2 regions of the Pseudovibrio sp. W64 genome follow, and region 1 is predicted to be linked to the other one. Evidence: predicted binding sites of a transcription regulator. Region 1 holds the regulator's gene; the other holds the start of a gene.
What was found. Region 1 encodes LexA, which represses DNA repair genes until DNA is damaged. Its sites were predicted from a motif close to TGTTCNNNNTGTGTTCNG; they were not measured.
Positions count from the first base shown of each region.

Region 2: the regulator LexA is predicted to act here: its motif matches at 9,262-9,279, upstream of uvrA (excinuclease ABC subunit UvrA).

Region 1 is NZ_LMCI01000043.1:21,653-35,973, forward strand. Features, by position in the region: gene trpD (anthranilate phosphoribosyltransferase) at 1-490, shown strand, start outside; gene trpC (indole-3-glycerol phosphate synthase TrpC) at 504-1,295, shown strand; gene moaC (cyclic pyranopterin monophosphate synthase MoaC) at 1,353-1,856, shown strand; gene PsW64_RS24100 (molybdopterin molybdotransferase MoeA) at 1,853-3,067, shown strand; gene lexA (transcriptional repressor LexA) at 3,317-4,039, shown strand; gene PsW64_RS24110 (ComEC/Rec2 family competence protein) at 3,935-6,487, opposite strand; gene gltX (glutamate--tRNA ligase) at 6,613-8,037, shown strand; gene gltA (citrate synthase) at 8,269-9,561, shown strand; gene PsW64_RS24125 (hypothetical protein) at 9,800-10,252, shown strand; gene PsW64_RS24130 (hypothetical protein) at 10,442-10,927, shown strand; gene PsW64_RS24135 (hypothetical protein) at 11,190-11,675, shown strand; gene PsW64_RS24140 (GNAT family N-acetyltransferase) at 11,676-12,161, opposite strand; gene PsW64_RS24145 (hypothetical protein) at 12,480-12,935, shown strand; gene PsW64_RS24150 (hypothetical protein) at 12,948-13,415, shown strand; gene PsW64_RS24155 (hypothetical protein) at 13,462-13,917, shown strand; gene lpxB (lipid-A-disaccharide synthase) at 14,054-14,321, opposite strand, start outside.
Region 2 is NZ_LMCI01000031.1:112,492-126,812, forward strand. Features, by position in the region: gene gyrA (DNA gyrase subunit A) at 94-2,874, opposite strand; gene PsW64_RS13920 (MarC family protein) at 3,208-3,840, shown strand; gene PsW64_RS13925 (cation diffusion facilitator family transporter) at 3,951-4,883, shown strand; gene galE (UDP-glucose 4-epimerase GalE) at 4,953-5,942, shown strand; gene PsW64_RS13935 (DUF192 domain-containing protein) at 6,007-6,444, opposite strand; gene PsW64_RS13940 (cold-shock protein) at 6,561-7,142, opposite strand; gene gloA (lactoylglutathione lyase) at 7,560-8,000, shown strand; tRNA gene PsW64_RS13950 (tRNA-Glu) at 8,191-8,265, shown strand; gene PsW64_RS13955 (single-stranded DNA-binding protein) at 8,533-9,090, opposite strand; gene uvrA (excinuclease ABC subunit UvrA) at 9,492-12,425, shown strand; gene PsW64_RS13970 (hypothetical protein) at 13,107-13,691, opposite strand; gene trmFO (methylenetetrahydrofolate--tRNA-(uracil(54)-C(5))-methyltransferase (FADH(2)-oxidizing) TrmFO) at 13,927-14,321, shown strand, end outside.

The DNA of each region.
Region 1 (14,321 bases):
CAATCCGGCAGGAGCAAAGCGCCAGATGACAGGCGTATTCGCACAGCAATGGGTTGAACCACTCGCCAACACCCTTCAGGAAATGGGCACCGAAAAAGCCTGGATCGTCAACGGCTCCGATGGAATGGACGAAATCACCACCACCGGAACCACCTTTGTCGCCGAACTGAAGAACGGAAACATCAACACCTTCATAGTGTCTCCTGAAGATGCAGGCCTGCCGCTTGCAAAGACAGAAGAGCTGAAAGGTGGCGATCCAAAAGAAAATGCTCAGGCACTGCGCGAAGTGCTGCAAGGAGCAAAAAACGCTTACAGGGATATCGTCCTGCTCAATTCAGCGGCCTCCCTTATCGTCGCAGATAAGGTCTCCACCCTCGCTGAGGGTGTCCAGATGGCTGCGCAGGCGATTGACCAAGGTGCAGCCCTTTCCCGACTGGACAAACTTGTTGAAGCCTCCGACGCTGCAACAGCTGCCAATATGAAACTCTAAGACCACGGATCCCATGTCAGATATCCTTAAGAAAATCGAAGCTTACAAACGTGAAGAAATTGCTGCTGCCAAAGCGCAAACTTCATTGGCTGATCTGAATGAGGCGATTAAAGCAGCAACACCAACACGCGGCTTTGCAGATGCTTTGAAAGCCAAGCATGCGAACGGTGAGTACGCCCTGATCGCAGAGGTTAAAAAAGCAAGTCCATCCAAGGGGTTGATCCGCGCTGACTTCAACCCGCCCGCACTCGCCAAAGCCTATGAAAACGGTGGCGCAGCATGCTTGTCCGTATTGACAGACACACCATCCTTTCAGGGCAAACCAGAATATCTCGTCACAACTCGCGCTGAAGTCTCCCTGCCAGTTCTGCGCAAGGACTTCCTTTATGACACCTATCAGGTTCATGAAGCACGTGCATGGGGCGCTGACTGTATTCTGATCATTATGGCAGCTGTTGACGACCAACTGGCCAAAGAGTTGGAAGACGCCGCATTTGAACTGGGCATGGATGCGCTTATCGAGGTTCATGACGACGCTGAGTTGGAACGCGCACTGAAGCTCTCCTCTCCGCTTGTTGGCATCAACAATCGCAATCTAAAAACCTTCGAGACATCTCTGGAAACCAGCGAGCGGCTCGCACCACTGATCCCGCAAGATCGGATCATCGTTGGCGAGAGCGGCCTGTTCACTCCGGAAGACCTCTCCCGAATGGAAAACTCCGGCATCTCCACCTTCCTCATCGGCGAAAGTCTGATGCGTCAGGAAGATGTGGAAACCGCAACCAAAGCTTTGCTTAAACGCTAAAAATCAACTGCTTGGCAAAAGCAGACACCTGAACAAACTGTGTCCAGAGGCAAGAAAATGTCAGAACTTTCTCCAAAACTCACTCACTTAGATGACAGCGGTGCGGCTCATATGGTCGACATTTCGGAGAAAGAGGTTACCTCACGCATTGCCCGTGCAGGCGGTCAGGTAAAAATGCAGCCTGAGACTCTGAACATGATCCTTTCAGGCAACGCCAAGAAAGGCGACGTACTTGCAACAGCGCGCATCGCTGGCATCATGGCTGCAAAGCGCACACACGAGCTGATCCCTCTCTGCCATCCTCTGGCGCTTTCCAAGGTTCAGGTGGACTTCACACCCAACCCTGAGCTGCCAGGAATTGAGATCGAAGTCTTCGCAAAAGTGTCAGGCCAGACTGGCATCGAGATGGAAGCACTTACAGCCGCCTCCGTTGCCTGCCTGACAATTTACGACATGGCAAAAGCCGTTGACCGTTCTATGGAGATCGGTGAAATCCGGTTGCTGGAGAAGAAGGGCGGCAAGTCCGGTCACTATCTGGCTGAGGAGGATAACTCCCAATGAGCTTGATCAGTATTGAAGAAGCGCTGGACCGCCTCCTGAAAGATGTGAAGCCAACCAACACCGAGCAGCTTCCACTACTTGAAGCTGGAAAACGCATTCTGGCAGAAGATGTTGCCGCAACACGAACGCAGCCTCCATTTTCCGCCTCAGCGATGGATGGATATGCCGTCAAAGCTGCTGATACGGTCGATCCAGAGACTGCCTTGAAAGTTATTGGAGAAATTGCTGCCGGGCATAACTTCGATGGCACGCTGCAAGCCGGAGAAGCTCTGCGCATCTTTACAGGTGCACCTGTTCCAGCAGGCGTCGACGCAATTTTGATGCAGGAAAACGCTCGCCGTGACGGGGATAACCTGTTTTGCGAGGAAGCCGTTTCTATTGGTAAGTTCATCCGCCCAGCAGGCCTCGACTTCAAAGAAGGCCAGACCCTCCTGAAGGCGGGCGCACCACTCGGCTTCCGTGAATTGTCTCTTGCAGGCGCCATGAACCACGCAACCTTGCCAGTGCGCAAAAAGCCAGTCGTTGCGATCCTCGCAAATGGTGATGAACTCGTCGAGCCAGGTCAGATACCAGGTCCGAATCAAATCATAGCGTCCAATCAGGTCGGCATCGCAGAATTCGTCAGAAACTGTGGCGGAACGCCAATGATGCTGGGCATTGCACCAGACCAGCCTGAGGAAATCACGGCACGCGTGAAACAGGCTATTGAAGCAAAAGCCGATGTACTGGTGACACTCGGCGGTGCCTCTGTGGGCGACCACGATCTCATTCAGGACGTACTGGGCGCTGAAGGCATGGAGCTAGGCTTCTGGCGCATCGCCATGCGCCCGGGCAAGCCCCTCATGGCCGGAGCCCTTGGCCCCATGAAAGTCCTCGGCCTTCCTGGCAATCCAGTCTCCAGCCTTGTATGCGCACTCCTCTTCCTTGGCCCGCTTCTGGATAAGATGCTAGGCCGCACGGTCTCTGTGACAAATCAAGGCGTTACCAAAGCCACATTGGCAACTGATTTGCCTGCAAATGATATGCGCCAGGACTACCTGCGCGCTAGCCTGAGTACAGATGAACACGGAGATCTGATAGCAACGCCGTTTGGCAAACAGGACTCTTCCATGCTTGCCTTGCTGACAAAAGCAGATGCCCTGATCATTCGCCCACCACACGCACCAGCTGCAAAGGCAGGTGAAAAAGTGGAGCTGCTCAAGCTACGCTAAATCCAGTCATCAGGAGTGGGCAACCCCTGCCCACTCACCCACCAGAAACCAAATCCCCCAGTTCTAGCAGGGCTTAACCTCAACAAACCCATTGCAGAACACAATGAGAACAGGTAGAGTACGTTCGTGTTTTGTCCTTCCAATCGCAGAAGTTGAAGTCTTTTAGCTTCTTGGAATTACAAAACCGCGATTGGTCAGGAATGGCCGCTCACTTTCAATCAGCGCCTTAGGAGCGAACGGGGATAAAAGATGCTTACACAGAAGCAACACGAGCTTTTGATGTTCATCCATCAACGCTTGAAGGAAGCCGGTGTTCCGCCCTCCTTCGATGAGATGAAGGACGCGCTGGACCTCCGTTCCAAATCCGGCATTCACCGGCTGATCACAGCTCTGGAAGAGCGCGGCTTCATTCGCCGCTTGCCGAACAGAGCTCGTGCACTTGAAATCCTCAAACTGCCAGACTCCATTTCTCCGGGCCTGAAGCCTGCCGCCAAGGAAAAAGGCTTTGCACCTGAGGTGATTGAGGGCTCCCTGAGCAAGAAAGTAGCAACGCCGCCACCTCCACGCGCCACATCACCAGACGAAGTGCCAACGCTGGAAATCCCGGTCATGGGCCGCATTGCTGCAGGCGTCCCAATCGAAGCAATCCAGACACAAAGCCATACCATCGCAATGCCTGCTGATCTGATGGGTCGCGGCGAGCATTATGCGCTGGAAGTCAAAGGCGATTCCATGATCGATGCCGGTATCTTCGATGGAGATACCGTGTTGATCAAACGTGGTGACACGGCTGATAACGGCGAGATTGTTGTGGCGCTGATTGATGAAGAAGAAGCAACCTTGAAGCGCCTGCGCAAAAAAGGCGCCTCAGTCGCGCTGGAAGCGGCCAACCCCGCCTACGAAACTCGCATCTTCGGCCCGGGCCGCGTCCACGTGCAAGGCAAGATGATTGCGCTCTTCCGCCGCTATTAAATCATTGGTTGCCTGAGGCAATTTCGGATTCCAAGGCCTGCGCTGAGCATCATATGCCCAGCGCACTTTTTTTATTCTTTCCCCGCCCTCAGCACCAACAGAAAGCCAGATGTAAGCTGAACCGCGCTCTCCGAAAACCTTCTGGTCAATAACCAGCTCAGCCCGGCAAGCCGGAGGCGCCTGAACCTGCGTGATGACGATGGTGGCAAGATGGCAGTCAGCCTCCAAAACATCAGCCACTTTGGACTGTGCCAACAGGATCGGCGCAGAGCTTATCCTCCCTCCCTCTGCAGGCTGCTGAGGGAATATCTCAATCACACAGCCGCGATCATCACAGGACCGATCTGAAGCCCTCACCTTGTGTTGCTTGAACGAACCCGCCGAAACTCCACCAGCGCGCAACAGGCTGTCAGCAGCAAACGACATACGTGAGGACGTCAGTCGAAACGCACCATCCTGCCCATAATAAGCAATGTGCTTGCCCGCATCCGCAATCATCAGATCAGGCGCCTTGCCACCGGCAAACATCAGGACACTCACCGTAAATGCCGGAAGTGAAAGCCATTTCAGGCGCAGCGGCATCACACACAGTACGACAATCGCTAGGATCACGAGCAGATACCCTGGAGCACTGGAAACCCCGAGACTGGTCAGCCCCTCACTGAGTGAGCTCACCCAGTAAGCAGCTTTCAGCACCAGCGCCAACCCAGCCTCCATCCCTTGCAGAAAGAACGCATCCGCACCAAACGGGATCGCCAACAGACTCAATAACCCAAGGGGCATAACCACAAAAGTCACCAATGGCATAGCAAGAATATTCCCCAGAACTCCATAAGGCGCAACCTGCTCAAAATGCATCGCCGCAACTGGCCCCGTGGCAGCACCTGCAATCAACGAGGTCAACGCACAAGCTAGAATCCACTTTAAGATTACACGACTAATCCTATGAAACCATGAGGTATTCCGTCTTCGCGAACTATCTCGATTACCGAGCAACCAATCCTTCCCAAGCATATAGGCTGAGAGCAAGGCGAGCACTGCAATGAAGGACATCTGAAACCCGGGAGCCAGAACCTCCTCCGGCCTCAGGCTTAAAAGCACAAGGCAAGCCAGCGCCAGACCACGCAGACTGAAGGCCCGCCGACCAAGCAGACCCGCGCATAAAATCATCGCCGCCATCAAAAAAGCCCGCTGCGTTGCCACAGAAGCTCCTGACAAACCAAGATAAACAATCGCCGCAATCAGTGCTGCCACGCTGGCATAAACGTGAATATGTCCTTTCAGCGCAAGCGACTGGCTGAGGGATAGGATCAGGCGGGCACCAAGGAAGACCAGAGAGGTCACAAGTCCCATATGCATGCCGGAGATAGCGAGCACATGAGCAAGCCCTGCATTGCGCAAGGCATCCTTGTCAGCGGTGGCAAGATAGTCTCGCTTGCCCACCAGAAGTGCAACAGCAAACGCACTTTCCGGGCTGTTATCCAACACCCGCCGGATCCGCTGTGCTATCCCACTGCGCACACGCTCTATCCCTTGCAGAAAACTTGTGCCCTCTACCTGTGCCACAACAACCGGTTTGGAAAGCGCATAGCCGACCGCACCAATCCCACTGAAAAACGCAGTTCGGGCAAAGTCATACCCACCGGGGCGCACCGCACCTCCCGGCGGCAACAACCGAGCCTTCAGCTGCATCCTGTCCCCCATCACGGGTGCCTCTTTCATCCCCTTGATGCTAATCCGGATGCGATAAGAAAGAAGAGTTACGCCCTTCTGCGAAAGTGTTGTCACATCTGCAAAAATGACGGAGTAAGCCCCTTTGCCAGAATGCTTCACTCCAGCAACCACACCCTCCACTTTGCGTGTAACCGGGCGCTCCAGCGGGTCACCGCGCGCATACTCCACGCGCAAATCAGCAAGGAAGAACCCGGCAGTAAAGAACAAAAGCGCGGTCAGCCCAACCGTTAACCGCCCGATCTTCCAACGACGAAAAGCGAATACTCCCAATAAGATAAAAGGAGTTCCGCTTAAAACACTGTAAGGCTCGGCGGGGAGTGAGAAATAAACCAGCACACCAGCTAAATGGCAAAGCGCATACCAGAGGATGCCATGCCCCTTGTTCCAATCCTGCACGAGCGCAGAGCGGGCATAAGTCATGACAGCTGACCAATCCGGCCTCAGCACGAAACCCAGCAGCTTACGTGCCCTTTGAAGCACATCACGAAGACTAAGGCGCTGTTTCTCTTCAGCAAAACGCATGCTTGCGTTGCTATGTGCGTTTTTTGCGTTGACTTGCGTTTTTGTGCGTTGCTGTGTAGTTCGCCCAGCAAGCGCCGTATCGGTCTCAAACGGCGCAGAAGAAAACTTATCCTCCTCAAGGCAAAGCTCACCTATTCTGGGAGCACAGCCACCAGATTGCGTCTTGTCTGAGGATGATTGCCCCTCGCGCACCCTTAAGTCCCTTTCTGCCACTTGGGAACTTTTCAATGCTATGGTACACAGCCCGCAGAGGTACGGCGCCCCGCCGTAATTACCCCAAACTATTCGAAGTAACTTGAAACTTTTCCGGAACACCTATGACTAAACCTGTTGTGACGCGCTTCGCGCCTTCTCCTACTGGCTACCTGCATATTGGCGGCGCCCGTACAGCCCTGTTCAACTGGCTTCTGGCAAAACACAGCGACGGTAAAATGCTGCTGCGCATTGAAGACACCGATCGCTCCCGCTCCACTGAGGAAGCCGTAGATGCGCTGCTGGACGGTCTGTCCTGGCTGGGCATGGACTGGGACGGCGAGCCGATCTCCCAGTATGGCCGCGTTGACCGCCACCGCGAAGTTGCTGAGCAGATGGTCAAGGACGGCACTGCGTACTACTGCTACTGCTCCCCGGAAGAAGTGAACGAGATGCGCGAGAAGGCCCGCGCAGAAGGTCGCCCGCCGCGCTATGACGGCACCTGGCGTGATCGTGACCCATCTGAAGCACCAGAAGGCATCGCCCCTGCCATTCGCCTGAAAGCACCGCTTGAAGGTGACACCATCGTGGAAGATCAGGTTCAGGGCACCGTCAAGTTCGCCAACAAGGATCTGGACGACCTGATCCTCGTGCGTTCTGATGGCAACCCAACCTACATGCTGGCCGTTGTGGTAGACGATCACGACATGGGCGTCACCCACATCGTTCGTGGCGATGACCACCTGACCAACGCAGCACGCCAGTCCCTGATCTACAAGGCTCTGAACTGGGATGTCCCGGTCATGGCGCACATTCCGCTGATCTACGGACCAGATGGCGCAAAGCTCTCCAAGCGCCACGGCGCAGTAGGTGCAGAAGCGTACCGGGCTATGGGCTACTTGCCATCCGCCATGCGCAACTATCTGGCACGCCTCGGCTGGTCCCACGGCGATGACGAGATCTTTTCTACCGATCAGATGATCGAGTGGTTTGGTCTGGACGCTGTCGGCAAATCCCCGTCCCGTTTCGACTTCAAGAAGCTGGAAAACCTGAACGCTCACTACATGCGCTCAGAAAGCGATGAGGAGCTGCTCGGTCACTTCCTCACCTATCTGATGGACGTGGAAGGCGGCGCAGACGTCATGGCGTGGATTGCAGGCGATGGAAACCAGGACAAACTGGTTGAAGCTCTGCCTGGCCTGAAAGAGCGTGCAAAGACCCTTGTCGAACTGCAGGAATCTGCTCGTTACCTCTGGGTTCAGCGTCCGCTGGATCTGGATGCAAAGGCTGAAAAGATCCTCTCTGACGAGGCACGTGCTGTTCTTGGCAAGGTTCTGGTTGCTCTGGAAGCACTGGACGAGTGGACCGTGGAGAGCACCGAGACTGCCGTTAAGGCAGTTGCTGAAGCAGAAGAGCTGAAACTCGGCAAAGTTGCTCAGCCATTGCGCGCTGCACTCACTGGTCGTGGCACATCCCCAGGCATCTTTGACGTGCTCAAAGTGCTCGGAAAAGACGAATCTTGCGCACGCATTCGTGATCTTTCAGCTTAATTCGCTGAATTCTAAAAGAAACTACCGCTGCAAATACTAGTCATTCGTAGCGGTAGTTACACTTATAGCTAAAAGCATTGGTTGCGGGCGCTTGCCCCATCGCGGCAAATGATATAGGCAGTTCCACGACAACACTCTCCTCCGGGCGGAAACGTCAGATCATGCAGTGTATTCATTTGTACACAAATGAAGCAAGTCGCATGAGGAGATACAAAATGGGGGTTGCCTGATATGAGCGACAAAACAGCGAAACTGACTATTGGAGACAACAGCTGGGACTTTAACGTCCACTCTGGCTCCATGGGCCCTGATGTTCTGGACATCGGTTCGCTTTATAAGCAAACTGATCACTTCACACTGGACCCTGGTTTCACATCAACTGCCTCATGCGAATCCAAGATCACTTACATCGACGGTGACGCAGGCGTTCTGCTTTACCGCGGTTACCCGATTGAACAGCTCGCCGAACACGGCGACTTTTTGGAAAGCTGCTATCTGCTGCTGTACGGCGAACTGCCAACACGCGCAGAGAAGGACGATTTTGTTCATCGTGTAACTTATCACACCATGATCCATGATCAGATGAGCTCTTTCTTCAAGGGTTATCGTCGTGACGCCCACCCAATGGCAGTCATGACCGGTACCGTTGGAGCTCTCTCTTCCTTCTATCATGACAGCACCGACATCTCTGATCCACACCTGCGCATGGTTGCATCCCTGCGCATGATCGCAAAGATGCCGACCATTGCTGCAATGGCCTACAAATACCACGTTGGCCAGCCATTCGTTTACCCAAGAAACGATCTGGACTACGCATCCAACTTCCTGCACATGTGCTTCGCAGTTCCATGTGAGGAATATAAAGTAAATCCGGTTCTGGCACGTGCCATGGACCGTATCTTCATCCTGCACGCTGACCACGAGCAGAATGCTTCCACATCCACCGTACGTCTTGCTGGTTCTTCAGGCGCAAACCCATTTGCATGTATTGCAGCTGGTATTGCATGTCTGTGGGGTCCATCTCATGGCGGTGCGAATGAGGCAGCTCTGAACATGCTCTCCGAAATCGGTTCTGTTGACCGTATTCCTGAGTATGTAGCACGTGCAAAAGACAAGAATGATCCGTTCCGCCTCATGGGCTTCGGTCACCGCGTCTACAAAAACTACGACCCACGCGCGCGCATCATGCAGAAAACCTGTCATGAAGTGCTTGCAGAGCTGGGCCACCAGGACGATCCGCTTCTTGAAGTGGCAATGGAACTGGAAAAAGTTGCTCTCACCGATCCTTACTTCGTTGAGAAGAAGCTTTATCCAAACATTGACTTCTACTCCGGCATCACCCTGCGTGCTCTGGGCTTCCCAACCACCATGTTCACCGTGCTCTTCGCACTGGCTCGTACAGTAGGTTGGATCGCACAGTGGAAGGAAATGATTGAAGATCCTTCCCAGCGTATCGGTCGTCCACGCCAGCTGTACACCGGCTATTCCGAGCGTGATTATCAGCCAATCGACCAGCGCCGCTAAGAACATTCTCCGAAAAACGGATACCGGTTTTCGGGAAGTGTAGCAAAGCTGCTTGAGCTGATAGACAGACTTAGAAAAAGGAGGCATTTTGCCTCCTTTTTATTTGAATAGCGCCCATTGCGTTCAACACACGCAAACCATGAGGCGGCTTAATCCTGTTCATGCCTCACCACATCCCTATCCTTGATGTTTGACCAAGTGCCCGGCACTACCACTGGCATCAGAAAAGGATGTATTGATGCGTCTTGCCCCCCTCCCTGTTTTTGCAGCTTTCACGCTCCTCTCTGCTGGTCTGGCAAGCTATTCCTTAGCAAACACCGACACCACACAAGCCTCCAGAGACGTTGTCTTTTCAAACCTGAGCATGCAGGACGGCACATCAGACAATTCCATCTGCGTTGAGCGATATGGTGACGGGTATACAGTCTCCCCCTCCAAGGAAGCCCCTAAGCGCACCTACATCAGCGATAAAGGGCACACGGTAACGCTGGTCGATACAAACGAGATCCTGGGACACGGCATTTTTGCAGAGCACGACCGGTTTATGATGACGTTTCCCGGCAATAAAGAGGAAGAGATCGAGGTCACTCAGTTCGTAACCGGCCTGATTGGCGGAGACCATTACAGCGGCGTATTCACAGACGGCACATGCACCGGCAAGGTCTTTGTTGGCCCGCTGAAACTCCAGTAAAGCCCGCTCACCACCGTTCCGTTGAACTGACACAGACAGAGCCAGATAATCTGAGAGGTTCCCCAAACCGAAATGGTCCGGTGCAAAAGGCACGTCCGGTTCATCGTCCAACAGCATTTCGCAGCCGCACCAATCCTGACCGTTCAGGTACAAGAGATGGGACGCAACAGGTTTAAAACGAGAGAAAGCATGCGAGTTAAAAAGCTGAAGCAGTCCGGTGTTGTTCTCCTCATCACCTTTGGACTGCTAGGGCCAGCCAGCAGTCAGATCGTCAATCGCGTCAATAAGGCCAATCCGTTTTCCGACATGAAGCGCGCGCTTCCAACACGGCAAGTCTTAATTGACAACCTGACAGTCCTGACTGATGCCGTGGGAATTGAGTTTTGCGAGGGACGTTATGGCAAAGGCGGCACCATTTTTCCTGACCAAAACGGGAAACAAGGGCAGTTTATCAGCAAGTTGAACGACAAAGTCTCCCTCTACGATCGCAGTGAGTGGCGTCAGGATGGCATTTATGCAGAACACTCAAAACTGCTGATCACCTTCCACAATGCCCCGGACGTAGAGGTCGAGGTGACTGCCTTCATCACCGGCTTCGTCAACTCCAAGATGTTCAGCGGCGTCTTCTCTGATGGCGTCTGTAGCGGGCACTTCTCCATCGTAGCCGCCAATTGATCCCGCAAAACGCTGCTTCGAGAAATTGATTAAATCCGGACAATCGCGCGAAACACATTCTTCATCCTAAAGAAAATCAAATTGAACCCAGAGCATTTACATTAACGCAGCAGGACTATTCTTTGCGGGTCGTAAGGCCTGAACAGCAACGAGTGGAAGCTCCCCATGAAGAAGATTTTCTGTGCAGCAACAAGCCTCAGTCCTGTCGCCGACAGATCCGGGACGAGAGGTCAGGCACAGCAGGTTTGAAATGGGAGTAGACATGCGCCTTACAAAACTGAAACAGTCCGGTGTAGCTCTCATCCTCACCATTGGGATGCTGGGGCAAGCCAATGCTCAGATCACCCACCGCGACAACCGGGGCAATCCCTTCACAGACCTGAAACGCCTGTCTGTATCACGGCAAATCGCCATCCAGAACCTGACAGTCCTGACAGATGCAGTTGGGGTCGAGTTCTGTAAAGAGCGCTATGGCAACGGATACACTGTCTACCCCGATCCAAACGGACGGCGCGGACAATTTGTCAGCGACAAAGGACACAAATTCTCCCTCTACGCCCGCAGTGAGCTTCGCGGTGACGGCATTTATGCCGAACACTCACAAGTCCTCATCACCTTCCCCAATGATCCAGATGAAGAAGTCGAGAACACCCAGTTCATAACCGGCTTCGTGAACTCAAAAATCTTCACCGGCGTCTTCTCAGATGGCATCTGCTCCGGAAGGTTCTCTGTCGTCGGCGTCAAATGATCATTTCTGGACAGGCGCAGTTGCCTCAGTCAGCTCAAAACATTTACTGACAGAACTCTCGTTGGTCTTATAGGTGCGAAAGCCAACCGCCTCATAATAACCCAACCCCTCCGGGTTGGAGGCACCAATCGTGGCATCAATCTTCTCAAGACCGGCTTGTCTGGCAGCATCAAGCGTTGCAGCAAACAAGGCCCGCCCGACACCGCGGCGCCCAGCACTCGGGCGCACATGGGTGCCGATCATGCCCCAACCCGGCGTCACACCATAAGTGTTGCCCTCTGATGCCCGTTTCAGGATCTGCAGCCCAAGCAGGGTCCCATCCACATCTTCAACCACAGAACAGCGGACTTTATCTGCATGAGCAATATAGTGAGAGGTCACATAGGCCTCATCACTCGGCAAACTGCGCTTTCCCAACGCAGCAAGTTCCTGCAAAAAACTGCTGATTTCTTCAACATCGGCCAGAACCGCGTCTCTGACTTTCATAAAAACCTCAAAATCTGTAGCTGACCTGCACACTCATTCTCAAAACAAACACGACAGGCGAAAACCCACGATGCATCAATGCAATGAAGAGCATAGCCTATCACAAGCCCCGGATTTTCCAGCCCCTGCACTGCGTAAATCTTCAGTTTTCACGGATGTTTATGCGTAGTGCATTAGAAACTGGCTAAATCCAGCAGTATCCCCAAAACCCATTCTTCATCCTAAAGAAAATCGAAGCTCAGCAAAAACATCTACGTTAACGCAGCAGGACTACTCTTTGCGCGGTTTTAAGCCTGAAAATAACAAGTGGTGGCACCCATGAAGAAATTTCTCTGTGCAGCAGCAAGCCTTGGCGCAATTGCCTATATCAGCAGCACGGCTCTGGCAGACGATCACAGTCTGGGCAATGACAATGAATCCGTCACATTCTCCGAGCTGACATTGGCAGACGGCACGCCAGACGACGGCACCTGCGCAAAACGCTACGGAACAGGTTACAAAACCGCAGACCATCCCGACACATCTTCACCAAACGCTCAAAAGACGACGACAGAAGGCCACGACATCATCATCTCCTCCACCGGAGGCACCATTGGGGATGGCATCCTGTCCATCGAAAATGAATACGAGATCATCTTCCCCAATGACGAACACAAAGAAACAATTGATGTGAAGATGTTCGCAACCGGCCTGATTGGCAGCGGAACAGCCTCAGGCGTGTTCTCGGATGGCACGTGCCGCGGCAAGGTCACCATTCAATCGGCCCAGCAGTAGGACCCGAGCCCGATGAAAGCCGCCCTTTGCACAGTGATATCCCTGACAGCCCTGACGCTCACAAGCATCAATGCAGACGCGATGAGCCTGCGATTGGGGCGCGGCGACAAGTTTTCCGCATTCACCGACCCGTCACTGGTGGACGGAAGTCCGGACAACGGGATCTGCACAAGGCGCTACGGGAAGGGCTTTACTGTAAAAGCACACCCCGGCTCCCTCCCTGAACAGCGGGAATTCAACACTTATGAAGGGCACATTATCAAGATGACCCATGTAGGTGGCAGCTTGGGAGATGGCGTATATTCGCTGGAAAATGAATACTTCTTCACCTTCCCCGATGACACCGAAGCTAAACCTATCAAATTTCAACTGATAGCAACCGGCCTCATTGGAGACAGACAAGCTTCCGGAGTTTTTTCTGACAAAATATGCCGCGGCACCGTACAGATCATGCTCGTAAAGAATACAGCAGCACAATGATACAACACTGCACCATACCACTCAATAAAACGGGACGGATAGAACAATGAAACCATTCCTCCTGACTTCCGCCTGCATTCTGGCTATGACCATTGCCAGCACATCAGCACAGGCCCTCACACAACGATTAGGCCCCGGCAACAGAACAATCACCTTCTCTGAATTGTCCATGACCGATGGAAGCCCTGATGATGGCACCTGTGAAAAGCGCTATGGCACCGACTTCACAACGCAAAGTAATCCAGATTCAGCAAGCAACCCACTCAAGCGGACAACCAAAGAAGGACATAACATCGAAGTCATTGCACTCGGCGGAAACGTAAGCGAAGGTATCTTCTCCATCGAGAACCAATATGAAATCATCTTCCCCGATGATGAAACCAAAACACCTGTAGATGTGGAACTGGCAGCAACAGGATTGATCGGCAGCCAGGAAGCCTCCGGTGTCTTTTCCGACGGTACGTGTAGAGGCGTCATTCAGGTCAAAGTGGTCAGCAACTAAGCCACCATATAAAAAGGCCTGAAGATCCCTTCAGGCCTTTAAACTCATAGCTTAAAGCATCACTTTAAGCGCAACGCCAAATGACTCTTGGTTTTCAAAGAGCTACACCCATTTAATGAATCACTTTCAAAAGCACCTAAGCTGAAACTCCAGCCGTTTCCAAAATGATCCGGGCAGCCTTGCCTGCCTGGCTTTCCCCTTCAGGCAAACGCATCTTTTCATCAATACGAGAGAACGCGTCCAGCTGCGCCCGCCGCTCTGGACTATCAGACAGCAGCGCAAGTACGGCCTGACTAAGCACTTCAGGGGCCGCTTCGTCTTCAATATATTCCTTGATGCTGTGATCTCCAAGCACAAGGTTGGGCAGCACAATGGTGTCCACCGCAACAATCTTGACGAACCGG
Region 2 (14,321 bases), on a different contig from region 1:
CTGACTTCGTCTGTCGTTCTAAATACAAAATCTCTAGTTAACTTACGAAAAAGGCGGAGCACATGCCCCGCCTTTTTCTAAAATCTACAGCACTTACTCAGCGCTTGGCGTTTCACCGCCGTCACCCTCAGGTGCCGAAGCTTCGCCAGTCTCAGCACCAGCCTCAACGACGTCGTCAGCTTCAGCATTCTCGTCATCATCAGCTTCGCTAATGCGCTCCACTGCAACAACTTGCTCTTCAGCAGAGGTATTGAACACGGTCACACCTTGTGTCGAACGACCTGCAATGCGGATGCCGTTAACCGGGCAACGGATCAGCTGTCCACCATCGGTCACCAGCATAATCTCGTCGCTGTCCTCACTACGGAAAGACGCAACCAGGCGGCCATTACGATCATTCACCGTCATCGCCGCGATCCCCTTACCGCCACGACCGGTGGTACGGTACTCGTACGAGCTGGTGCGCTTGCCATAACCCTTTTCAGAAACAGTAAGAATGACTTCTTCACTCTCGTCCATCTCTTTAAAGCGTTCTTCGGAGATGCCCGCGTCCTCAAAGGACACATTATCTTCTGCTTCCTCACCGCGCATAGCACGGGAAAGCTTCAGATAAGCCGTCCGCTCTTCGGAATCGCACTCAAAGTGACCAAGGATCGTCATAGAGATGACGTGATCACTCTCAGCAAGGTTGATCCCACGAACACCAACGGAGTTACGGCCAGAGAACACACGAACATCTGTTGCCGGGAAGCGAATACACATACCCGACGAGGTCGTCAGCAGAACATCATCATCTTCCGTTGAAGTCATAACGTTGACGATGCCATCGCCCTCTTCCAACTTCATGGCGATCTTGCCGTTTTTGTTGATCTGAGCGAAGTCTGAAAGCTTGTTCCGGCGGATGGTTCCACGCTTGGTCGCAAACATCACGTCCAGCTCTGCCCACGTTTCCTCGTTCTCAGGAAGCGGCAAAATAGATGTGATGCGTTCACCCTGCTCTAAAGGAAGCATATTGACCAAAGCATTACCACGTGCCTGAGGGCTGGCCAGAGGCAAGCGCCAGACTTTCATCTTGTAAGCGATACCGCGTGAAGAGAAGAACAGAACCGGCGTATGAGTATTGGCAACGAACAGACGGGTTACAAAGTCTTCGTCTTTCGTCCGCATGCCAGACCTACCCTTACCGCCACGACGCTGCGCACGGTAGGTGTCCAGAGGAACGCGTTTGATGTAGCCGGTATGAGATACGGTCACGACCATATCTTCACGCTGGATCAGATCTTCATCATCCAGATCTCCACCACCATCGGTAATTTCTGTCCGGCGCGGTGTCGCAAACTCATCACGTACTTCTTCAAGCTCGGTACGAACGATGTGAAGAATACGCTCACGGCTACGCAGAATATCAAGATAATCCTTGATCTCCGTCGCCAGTTTGTCGAGTTCATCGCCAATCTCGTCACGGCCAAGAGCAGTCAGACGCTGCAAGCGCAGATCCAGAATGGCGCGAGCCTGATCTTCAGAAAGCTTGAACGTACCATCTTCCTGAATAGCGTAGCGTGGATCATCAATCAGCTGGATCAGCGGCTCGATGTCTTTCGCTGGCCAGTTACGCTCCATCAGCTGACGGCGCGCAGTCGCAGGATCAGGTGCTGTGCGAATAAGATGAATAACATCATCAATGTTGGCAGTCGCAACAGCCAAACCGACGAGAACATGAGCACGATCACGCGCTTTGTTCAGAAGGAACCGGGTCCGGCGACCAATAACCTCTTCACGGAAAGCAATAAACGCTTTCAGCATATCCTGCAGTGCAAGCTGCTCAGGACGGCCACCATTAAGAGCCACCACGTTACAGCCAAAGCTCTGTTGAAGCTGAGAGTAACGATAGAGCTGGTTCAGGATAACATCAGGAACCGCATCACGCTTCAGCTCAATAACAACGCGCATGCCACGACGATCTGATTCGTCGCGAATGTCAGAGATGCCCTCAATCCGCTTTTCACGAACAAGCTCTGCGATCTTTTCGATCATAGAGGATTTGTTCACCTGATAAGGGATTTCAGTGACAATCAATGCCATACGGCCTGAGCGAATTTCTTCCGTCTCAACTCGGCTGCGCATAAGAACGGAACCACGTCCGGTCTCATAGGCTGATTTGATGCCAGCACGGCCAAGAATAATACCACCGGTCGGGAAGTCCGGACCCGGGATAATCTCCATCAGCTCTGGCAGAGTGATTTCAGGGCGCTCGATCATTGCGATCGTGCCATCAATCACTTCACCCATGTTATGCGGCGGAATATTGGTCGCCATACCAACAGCAATACCGCCAGCACCGTTTACCAGTAGGTTCGGATAGCGTGCTGGGAGAACTTCAGGTTCCGTCTCGGAGCCATCGTAGTTCTCATTGAAGTTCACCGTATCTTTGTCGATATCGGAAAGCTGTGTCTGAGCAACTTTTTCGAGGCGACACTCTGTGTAACGCATCGCTGCAGCACGGTCACCATCAACCGAGCCAAAGTTGCCCTGCCCATTAATGAGTGGCAGGCGCATGGAAAAATTCTGCGCCATACGAACAAGAGCATCATAAATCGCACTATCACCATGTGGGTGATATTTACCCATAACGTCACCAACGACGCGGGCGGATTTACGATAGGGCTTGTTCCACTCATATCCGTTTTCATGCATAGAATACAGAATACGGCGGTGAACCGGCTTCAAACCATCACGAACATCGGGAAGCGCACGGCTCACAATCACGCTCATTGCGTAATCGAGATAGCTGCGCTTCATTTCATCTGTGATAGAGACGGGCCGAATGTCGCTGGGTAGGCCACCTGGTGGTGTACTTAAGTCCTGATCTGCCAAGGATTATTCTCATCAATTTTAAGTCAGAATTCTTAGCCTTTATAGCCGATTCAAACCGCAGAACCAAACGCCACAAGCCCTGAAAAGACACCTAATAACAACTACCTTACCCCACGGCCTCATCGACCACTGGTTACTAGGCCTTTCTACACAGTTTCGTTGCTCAAAAGCATCGCTCTTCCTCATAAAAATACTAAGCTATACGCAGGCAGTGCAAAATCCTATCAAACTCTTGCCAAATACAACATTGTCTGGTAGCGCCCTCTCAAGAACCGCAGAAATGCGGGTAAAAGCGCCCAACGATGGGCTAAACCACATACAAGGTAAAGCGCAATGCTCATTGAGTTCCTCATCAATGCATTTGCCATGCTGTTTGTCACCATCGACCCGATTGGTCTGGCACCAATTTTTCTGGCCGTAACCGCCGGGGCAAGCAGTGTTGAGCGCCGTCAGATCGCGATTAAAGCCATAGTCATTTCTGGCATCACGCTCCTGGCATTTTTCTTTGCCGGACGCCAGCTTCTGGAAGTTCTCGGCATCTCTCAAGCTGCATTTAAGGTTGCAGGCGGCCTTCTGCTCTTCATCATTGCAACTGAGATGGTGTTCGAACATCGCCAAAAGCGTAAAGCTGAAAGTGCGGAAAAGGTTGTCGAACAGGAAGACCTGTCCCAGACAGCAGTGTTCCCGCTGGCAATTCCGCTCATTGCAGGTCCGGCAACTATCTCTGCAATCATCCTGCTCGCCGGTCAGGCACCAGGCTTTGCTGGCCAGATGAGCCTGATCGCAGTCCTTCTGTCTGTGCTCGCACTCAGCTTCTTCGTGTTTCTGCTGGCAGCACGCATCGATAAACTGCTCGGCTCAACAGTCCAGCTCATCATCACCCGTCTTTTTGGTGTGATCCTCGCAGCGCTGTCCGTTCAGTTCGTTGCAGACGGCATCTTCTCGTTAATCGAGATGCATTCATAATTCAGGTGAGCGCCCATACCTCTTGTGGGCGCTCTTCTCTCCAAATGAGTTAAAGCTTGCAGTCCCAAATCCCCTTCGTAAAGTCACCTTGTATTTTACGGAGGATTCGAATGGCTGCCCACGGCTCAAAAAAAGTGATTTTCGCCGCCCTTGCTGGCAACACACTCATTTCAATCACCAAATTTGCTGCCGCAGCCTATACCGGGTCTGCCGCAATGCTATCCGAAGGCATTCACTCGCTCGTTGACACAGGAAACCAGGGCCTCCTGCTGCTTGGCATGAAGCGCGCTGAAAAACCTGCAGATGAAAAACACCCGTTCGGATACGGCTCAGAAATTTACTTCTGGGCATTTGTCGTCGCCATCATGATTTTCGCCGTTGGTGCAGGGATTTCGCTCTACGAAGGCATTCAGAAAATTCTCAATCCTCACCCGATTGAATCTGCCCTGATCGCTTACATCGTCCTTGGACTCGCAATCATTTTTGAAGGCTGGGCCTGGATGGTCGCCTACAAAGAGTTCAAAAAAACCAAAGGCAAGCGCCCTTTCCTTGCCGCTGTGCGCGACAGCAAAGACCCAACAGTTTTCACTGTACTTTTCGAAGATACAGCCGCAATGCTTGGCCTGCTCGTAGCATTTGCCGGCATCTACGGCGCTCAAGCTTTGGGCATTGCATGGCTGGACGGAGCAGCCTCTGTCGTAATTGGCCTCATCCTCGCAGGCACAGCATTTGTACTGGCGCTGGAGACGAAAGGCCTCCTCATCGGCGAAAGCGCTTCTGACGAACTTGTTGCCTCCGTACGAGAAATTCTACAAGCACCAGCAGCCGTCAAAGGCGTGAATGAGATTCGCACGCTACACCTGGGTCCAAATGATGTCCTTCTCGCAGCCTCATTGGATTTCGAAGACGCCCTGACAGCAGGCGCAGTTGAAGAAGTCATCTTCTCGCTGGAAGACACAATCAAACGGGCGCAGCCACTGATCGGACGCGTATTCCTTGAAGTTCAGGCTGCACGCGATCATCAGATTCTTGAGGGCGAGTAGTTTATCCGCCTAGTGACACACAGATTAGCCCCTTAAGAAGCTTACATACTAAGAATTTTGGAGCAGACAATGACCATACTTGTAACAGGCGGCTGCGGATATATTGGAAGCCACATGACGTGGTGTCTTCACGACGCAGGAGAGGATTTTGTCGTCATAGACAACCTGTCCACGGGCTTCGATTGGGCCATCCCGCAAAGCACCAAGCTTTACGAAGGCGAAATCACAGACCTTAATCTGCTCCAGACAATCTTCCGCAACCACGACATCTCTGCGGTCATTCACTTCGCGGGCTCAATTATCGTCCCAGAATCCGTCTCTAACCCATTGAAATATTATGAGAATAACACAGCAGCCTCACGCGCATTAATTGAAGCCTGTGTGAAGAGTGGCATCAAGCATTTCATCTTCTCATCAACCGCAGCGGTTTATGGTGATCCAGAAGTTATTCCAGTTTCTGAAGACACCCCTCTAACCCCCTTAAGCCCTTACGGCACCTCAAAGTTGATGACAGAACTTATGCTGCGCGATACGGCCGCCGCCCACGAGTTCAAATACACGGCTCTACGCTATTTTAATGTGGCAGGCGCTGATCCGGAAGGTCGCACTGGCCAGTCCACCAAGAATGCGACACATCTGATCAAAGTGGCCTGCGAAGCTGCCCTCGGTAAGCGTACCCATCTCGGCATTTTTGGCGATGATTTCGACACACCAGATGGGACTGGAGTGCGCGATTACATCCACGTTTCCGACCTCGCAAGCGCACATTACCTCGCCCTAAAACGCCTGCGCGATGGCGGAGATAGCATTATCATGAACGCAGGCTACGGTGACGGCTACTCAGTCCTTCAGGTCATCGACGCTGTGAAAGCCGTATCAGACGTTAATTTTGAGGTGAAAAAAGAGCCGCGCCGTGCTGGCGACTCTCCAAAAGTTGTCGCAGACAACTTCAGAATCATGAGCAATCTGGAATGGAAGCCTCGCTTTGATGATCTGCCAACAATCGTAAAGCATGCGCTGGATTGGGAGAAAAAGCTCCAATTCAAAAACAGTCTTTAGACGCTATTGCGCCGGCTGAACTCCTCAGTCGGCACACTTTTCTGCGAAGCACTAAACGCTTCATCTATGGGATACGGATAACACGATCTCCGGGCTGAATACCCAATTCAGCCGCGCGCCCAGCCACCACCTCTAAAACATATTGAGCAGGCAAACCGGAAGGGATAATCTCCTCCGAGTACGGCACTGTGTTCGCAGCAATACTTTTAACTTTATAATCAGACCCGATGAAAATGATATCGAGCGAAGTCGGCGTATTCTTCATCCAAAAGTACTGAAGACCCGACTGCGGGAAAATGAACAGCATCCCCTGATCAGCTGTCAGATCCGTTCGGCCCATCAAGCCTTGAGCCCTGTCATCAGGCGTTTCAGCGACCTGAACTTGGAACTCATGCGTTCCATTGACACTACGCACTTCAAGAATTTCAGTTCTCATACCCGCAGCAACCGTCGATGTCATACCCAGCAAAACAAAAATGAAAGCAATTCGAAGAACCGTCATATAGCCCTAAACCTCGTTTTCTTTAGCTTTGAGCCAAAGAAAAACCCTTGGCAAGTCACCAAGGGCTTAAAACTAGCAAATCTCAGGAATGTGATCTGAAAATGGTAAGACTCTCGTCAGTGCGATGCCGGAATGTGAGTACCACTCCCGACAGGCCGAACTTCCGCAGCCATCTTGCCTTTCGGCCCATCACCAAAGCGCACCTGCACCTTTTGCCCAGGCCGCAACTCAGTAATACCGAAACGACGTAGCGTTTCCATATGAATGAAGATATCTTCCGTGCCTTCGCCGCGCGTCAGGAAACCAAAGCCCTTGACCCGGTTAAACCATTTTACTTCCGCGTCGATAAAGCTACCCTCTGGCGTCACCTGCACGTGCGTCCGAGACGGTGGCAGCTGAGAAGGATGAACCGCATAACTCTCATCCATGGAAAGAATGCGCATCGCCTGCAATCCGCGCGGACGATTAAGCACCTCGCAAACAACACGCGCGCCTTCATACGCCGTCTGATAGCCGTCCCTGCGCAAGCATGTAACATGCAACAAGACGTCAGGCAGATCGTCTTCCGGCTCTACAAAACCATAGCCTTTACCAATATCAAACCACTTGATTGTTCCTGCCACTTGAAGAACATCTAAGGCTGTATCGTCAACCAGGTCCTCGACAGAGCCTAACTGAGGCGCCGTTTTTACCACCATGATGAATGCCCCGAAATTTGCCGCATCTGAAATGTAACGCTCGATCAAAACCGAACACCACTTGATTCCACAAAAAGAATATCATTACGCCCGACGGCAAAAAGGTAAAAAATTAACAAAGAGCTAAATGATCCCCCATTGATTTGGTTAGTGTTGTCCTATCAACACCATTTACCTGAAGTTTGGAGGGGGTATAGCTAACACTACTGAAGATTTTATCCCATGAATCCCCGCGTTACTTTCAAAGTCTCCGCTTGTCATCAGATACACACTATTGCGGAGCATACCTTGCATATTCAGAATTCAGAAATACTAGGCACCCTTCCCTCCTAGCTTTTTTCGCGCTAGCTTCGGCCAACTTCAACCTCTGCTGGTTCCCACTTCATAGAGCCAATCCCATAAAAGAAAGAGTTCGACATGCGTTATCTACACACCATGGTCCGCGTTAAAGATCTTGATGAATCCCTGAAGTTTTATTGCAGTATCTTTGGGCTGGAAGAAGTTCGCCGTCACGAAAGCGAAGCTGGCCGCTTCACGCTTGTCTTCCTGGCTGCGCCTGAAGACAAAGAAAGCTTCAGCGCATCTTCCGCACCAGCACTCGAGCTAACATACAACTGGGATCCGGAAGAGTACGCCGGAGGTCGCAACTTCGGCCACCTCGCTTATGAAGTCGACAATATCTATGAGACCTGCGAAAAGCTTCAAGCCTCTGGGATCACAATCAACCGACCACCACGCGACGGCCGTATGGCATTCATTGTTTCTCCAGATGGAATTTCCATTGAGCTTTTGCAAAAAGGTGAAAGCCTTGAACCAGCTGAGCCATGGCTCTCCATGGGCAACACCGGCAGCTGGTAATTTCAGCACAAGTATTTCAGCGCCTCAATTTCAATTGAGGCGCTGAAATCTAACAATAATTAAGAAAAGAATAGACCAAATCCATATTTGTGGATTGTTTGAATTATAAAATTTTAAGCACTAGACAATATCCTACTGAAAACTTATAAGCCACCTCACAGCGCGCCACATTGCGCAAATGCTGTAGTGTGCGCCCATCGTCTAGCGGTTAGGACGCCGCCCTTTCACGGCGGAAACAGGGGTTCGATTCCCCTTGGGCGTACCAATTCTCTCCTTTAATTTATTTGTTTTGCTAGCATCGCATCTTTATGCGCTGTTTCTCTATTATTTTGAGAGCAAGCACTGACGACACATCTCTGCAAACAAGCTCTCCAATCCCCATAGCTGCAACCAATCCATTTAAGCCCGAGTAAAGTCGCAAGGTAAGACCCTTACCCGCATCACCCTCTGATCAGGACCTCACGCCGGAACACAAAAAAGCCCGGTCGTGAACCTGCGCTCACTCCGGGCCATCTTGAATTACATGCTTGGCTTAGAACGGAATTTCGTCGTCCATTCCACCGCCGAAGCCGCCAGATGGTGCTTGGCCACCACCGCCGCCACCGCCGAAGCCGCCGCCCTGATTGCTGGAGCCACCACCACCAAAGCCACCGCCCTGGTCGTATCCGCCGCCACCGCCGCCGCTGCCGCCGAAGCCTCCGGACTGGCCACCCTGGCCGCCTGCACCACCGCCTTCGCCGCGACCATCAAGCATAGTCAGCGTAGAGTTGAAGCCCTGCAGAACAATCTCGGTGGAGTATTTATCCTGGCCGCTCTGGTCCTGCCATTTGCGAGTTTGCAACTGACCTTCGATGTAAACCTTGGAGCCTTTGCGCAGGAATTGCTCGGCAACCTTTGCAAGACCTTCATTAAACACAACAACACGGTGCCATTCGGTCCGCTCACGGCGCTCGCCGCTGTTACGGTCACGCCAGCTCTCCGAAGTAGCGATACGCAAGTTGACGATCGGACGACCGTCCTGCGTACGGCGAATTTCCGGATCTGCGCCCAAATTTCCAACCAAAATGACTTTATTGACGCTACCGGCCATTGAATTACTCCTAAGTCTGAACCCACCCAAAGTTTAAGCGAGTTAAGTTGGCAAGTAACCTATGCTCCGCGCTCTACAATTCAAACAGACTTTCTCAAACCCGCGGTGGTTGTCCACATTTCCTAGGCTTTCAGTCGGAATATCAGGCGCCCGCAAGCAAGGCTCTCTGCTCGTTCTATTTTTGTTCCGATACAATGCCTTGCAAAACTGCCAAGTTCAACTCTCAATTTTTCTAAAAGACAAATTTACGAGAGCAAACTCAAAAAGGCTTGCTCCTTAAAATTGTTCCGTTTATGTTCCACCTGATTTCCAGCGCTCATTCTCCTGCATTTTGAGGATCGCGCCCAGACCTGTTTTGCTTTTTATATGCGAACTCGGTATCCGTGATAAAGGACAGTTCCATGGCGAAGTCGCCAACACATGACACACAAAATACTCCCGCGCGCGCAGACCTTATGAAGCAGATCACTGTACGTGGCGCTCGCGAACATAACTTGAAGAATGTGGACCTGGATCTTCCACGAGACAGCCTGATCGTCATGACAGGCCTGTCCGGCTCAGGCAAATCCTCTCTTGCCTTCGATACGATTTACGCTGAAGGGCAGCGCCGCTACGTTGAAAGCCTGAGCGCTTACGCCCGCCAGTTCCTTGAAATGATGCAGAAACCGGACGTAGATCAGATCGACGGCCTGTCACCTGCAATCTCCATTGAACAGAAAACAACCTCCAAAAACCCACGTTCCACAGTCGGCACAGTCACAGAAATCTATGACTACATGCGCCTTCTGTTCGCGCGCGTAGGCATTCCATACTCTCCGGCAACGGGCCTTCCAATTGAAAGTCAGACCGTCTCCCAAATGGTAGACCGTATTCTGACATTAGAAGAAGGAACCCGCCTTTACCTGCTGGCACCAATCGTGCGTGGCCGCAAAGGTGAGTATAGAAAAGAACTCGCTGAGCTCATGAAAAAGGGCTTCCAGCGCGTAAAAGTTGACGGCGAGTATTATGAAATCGCCGATGCGCCCGCTCTGGATAAGAAGTTCAAACACGATATTGATGTCGTTGTTGACCGTATCGTTGTGCGCGAAGATATGGCTGGCCGCCTGGCAGATTCTCTGGAAACCGCACTAGAGCTGGCTGAAGGCCTCGCTACTGTTGAGTTTGCAGATCAGCAGGATGAAAAAGGCAAAGCAAAGCAGCTCATTTTCTCTGAAAAGTTCGCTTGCCCGGTCTCCGGCTTCACCATCCCGGAGATTGAACCGCGTCTGTTCTCGTTCAACAACCCGTTTGGCGCATGCCCGACTTGCGATGGTCTCGGCACAAAACTGGCGTTTGAAGCCGAACTCGTTGTACCGGACCAAACCCTGTCCCTTCGAGGCGGCGCGATCCTGCCATGGTCAAAAACCGGCTCAACCTCTCCTTATTACACGCAAACACTGGAAGCATTGGCCAAGCATCATAAGCAGCCAATGACCAAAGCCTGGAAAGACCTTCCGGAAGACTTCCGCAATGCGGTGCTATTCGGAACCGGCAACACAAAAGTGCAGTTTGTTTATGATGACGGCACCCGCTCTTACAAAACCGAAAAGCCATTCGAAGGCGTTGTCGGCAACATCGAGCGGCGCTGGCGTGAAACAGATTCTCAGATGGTGCGCGATGAGCTCTCACGCTACCAATCCGACCATGCTTGCGATGCTTGTAAAGGCTACCGCCTCAAGCCTGAGGCTCTTTGCGTCAAAATAGCAGATCGCCATATAGGCGAGATCACAGCCCTTTCCATCAAAACCGCACATGACTGGTTCTCCAGCATTGATGAAAAGCTCTCCGATAAACAAAACGAAATCGCATATCGCATCCTCAAGGAAATCCGTGAGCGCTTGAAGTTCCTCAACGATGTTGGTCTGGAATACCTTTCCATGGACCGCTCTTCCGGAACCTTGTCTGGTGGTGAGAGCCAACGTATTCGCCTGGCCTCCCAGATCGGTTCCGGCCTGACCGGTGTGCTTTACGTTCTGGATGAACCATCAATCGGCCTGCATCAGCGCGACAATGCCCGCCTTCTGGAAACCCTGAAACACCTGCGCAACCTGGGCAACACAGTCATTGTGGTAGAACACGACGAAGATGCCGTCCTCACCGCGGATTACGTGGTAGATGTGGGTCCGGGCGCAGGCATCCACGGCGGACAGGTTGTTGCCAAAGGCACTCCAGATGAAGTGATGGCCAATCCGGCCTCCCTCACCGGCAAGTATCTTTCCGGCAAAATGAGCATTCCGCAACCAGATGAGCCGCGCAAGATTGACAAGAACCGTCAGATCAAGGTGTTCGGCGCACGCGGCAACAACCTCAAAGACGTGAATGCAACCATCCCGCTTGGCACATTTACCTGCGTAACCGGCGTATCTGGTGGCGGCAAATCCACATTCCTGATCGATACTGTCTACAAGGCAACCGCTCGTCGCCTCAATGGCGCACGCGACAACCCTGCTCCGCATGACCGGATTGAAGGCCTGGAGCGTCTGGACAAAGTCATCGACATTGATCAGTCCCCTATTGGCAGAACGCCGCGTTCCAACCCGGCAACCTACACAGGCGCCTTCACTCCAATCCGGGAGTGGTTTGCAGGCATGCCGGAAGCGAAAACGCGCGGCTACGCGCCAGGCCGCTTCTCCTTCAACGTAAAAGGCGGACGCTGCGAAGCCTGTCAGGGTGACGGTGTTATCAAGATCGAGATGCACTTCCTACCTGATGTGTATGTCACCTGTGATGTTTGTAAGGGCAAGCGCTACAATCGCGAGACACTGGAAGTTCAGTTCAAGGGCAAATCCATTGCAGATGTACTGGACATGACCGTTGAAGAAGCAGCAAGCTTCTTCTCTGCCGTGCCATCCATCCGCGACAAAATGGAAACCCTCGCCCGTGTGGGCCTCGGCTACATCAAGGTCGGCCAGCAGGCGACCACATTGTCCGGCGGTGAAGCACAACGTGTGAAACTGGCAAAGGAACTTTCCAAACGCTCAACTGGCCGTACGCTCTATATTCTGGACGAACCAACAACCGGTCTCCATTTCCACGATGTCGCCAAGCTGCTCGATGTCCTTCATGAGCTGGTCGATCAGGGCAACACAGTCCTCGTGATCGAACACAATCTGGAAGTGATCAGAACCGCAGACTGGATCCTTGACCTTGGCCCTGAAGGCGGGGACGGCGGCGGAACCATCGTCGCAACCGGCCGCCCAGAGGATGTGGCAGAGGTACCAGAGAGCTATACGGGACACTTCCTCAAGGAATTGTTTGAAAGGCGAAGCGCCAACAAGCTGGACGCCGCAGAATAAAAACCAAATGACCGGGCTCTGTCCCGGTCATTTTTTTGCAAAGACCACCACCCCAACAGTCTCTTTCCGCGAAAACAACACAAAATACCAACTGGCGCCGAGCCTCTGCAAACCCCACCCAAAGCCGGCGACACATTGAGATATGATTAAGTTTTCAGCACCAACTGCCTAAAAACAGCACTCCCAGCCCTTCAGGTATGCAGATTTGTGCCGCAAATCACAAAATTACCGCACTGCACAATCGTTAATTTTAGCATTTATGTCGTTTTGAAGAATGGTAGCGCCATCATTTGCCATAATGCCATGCATTTTTAGCATATCGGACATGCGAAATGATGTGATGCACAATTGGAAAGTCTTTTGTATAAACCAACTCAAGGCCGCTGAGGAACTCCTCCCAATTAAACCTCGGCAGCCTAACATACAATCCTCAGGCAGCACCTCCTCCCAAGCTGCTTGATGGTTCTAAACAGAGATTTCCTCCCAGTTCTCTGTTTACTAGCTTCGCCCGTCGTTCCTCCCATCGACGGGCGTTAGCTGTTTTAAGGGCCTATTTTCCTCAAAACTGCCTATCGTCCTCAGTAAAGCAATCACACAAAAGAAAAGCGCACCAGCCTCGCTGATACGCTCTCCAAATCATCACTGCTTTACGCACATCACTGCGCAACTCTCATCACCAGATCACCTGCCTGATGGGTTTTCCAAATCAGCGCTGGTCATATTCAGCCACTTAGTCATATGCAGAATATCCGGCGGCTTGCCATTACTCAGGCGCCAGCTGTCTACCACCCATGGAATTTCAGTCGTTGTATCCACCACAACAGCTGAAGCATGCGGATACTTACCATCAAGGAAGAAACCACGAGAGGCAGGCCGCGCCGCACGGTGGTATTTGAGCCAACCCTGAGAACCCGCATAAACCAGCAGGCTTGTCGTGTTGGTCGCCTCGTCAATGCAATCCATCTGCCCTTTAACGTTGCCATTACCCATATCCAGCCCACCAATATCATTGGATGACCCAACCACAGGCCCAACACGATTTTCTTGCCACTGCACCGCTTTGGAAATTGCAGCGCGTTCTGCCTCAGGGCTTCGATGCCCTCGCTTCAAAATCGTGCGTAATCGCTGTTTGTCTTTCTGGCTAAACGTCACAGCCGTGCGATATTCGCAGCCGAAACCATGACAGATGTACAGTGTGTCACCTTTGTTTTCGATGCCACCCATCTGAGTATACCAGGTACTTGGCTTTCTATTAATTTGACTCATGCACGCAGTTAGCCCAATTGCGCCAACTGCAATCACGAAGGCCTGAGAAATTTTCTTCAGTTTCTTATTTGAAAAATACATGTGTTTTTGTGAATCACTTTGCACAACCATGGAAGATTGATGGCCTAAATGATTGAACTGAGCAAGTTCAGAGGCTAAGCAATTCGCAAGCGATAAACACTTAGGCTTCATCAGACGCTTTGGCGCAACAGAAGCCCAGTCGATTGGATAGGAAATGACGAAGCAGCCCATACACGTGGTTGGCGGCGGCCTGGCAGGCTCCGAAGCAGCATGGCAGATCGCAGAAAAAGGCCTGAAGGTCGTTCTGCACGAAATGCGCCCAACACGTGAGACCGATGCACACAAAACAGATGGCCTTGCAGAACTGGTGTGCTCCAACTCATTCCGTTCTGACGATGCCGAAAACAATGCCGTTGGCCTGCTTCATGCTGAGCTGCGTGCCGCTGGCTCCCTGATCATGAGATGCGCAGATGCCAACAAAGTGCCTGCTGGCGGCGCACTGGCCGTGGACCGCGATGGATTTTCCCAAGCTGTACAAGCCGCGCTGGAAGGCCACGAGAACGTAGAGATCCTCCGCGAAGAAGTGACTGAAATTCCATCAGCAGAAAG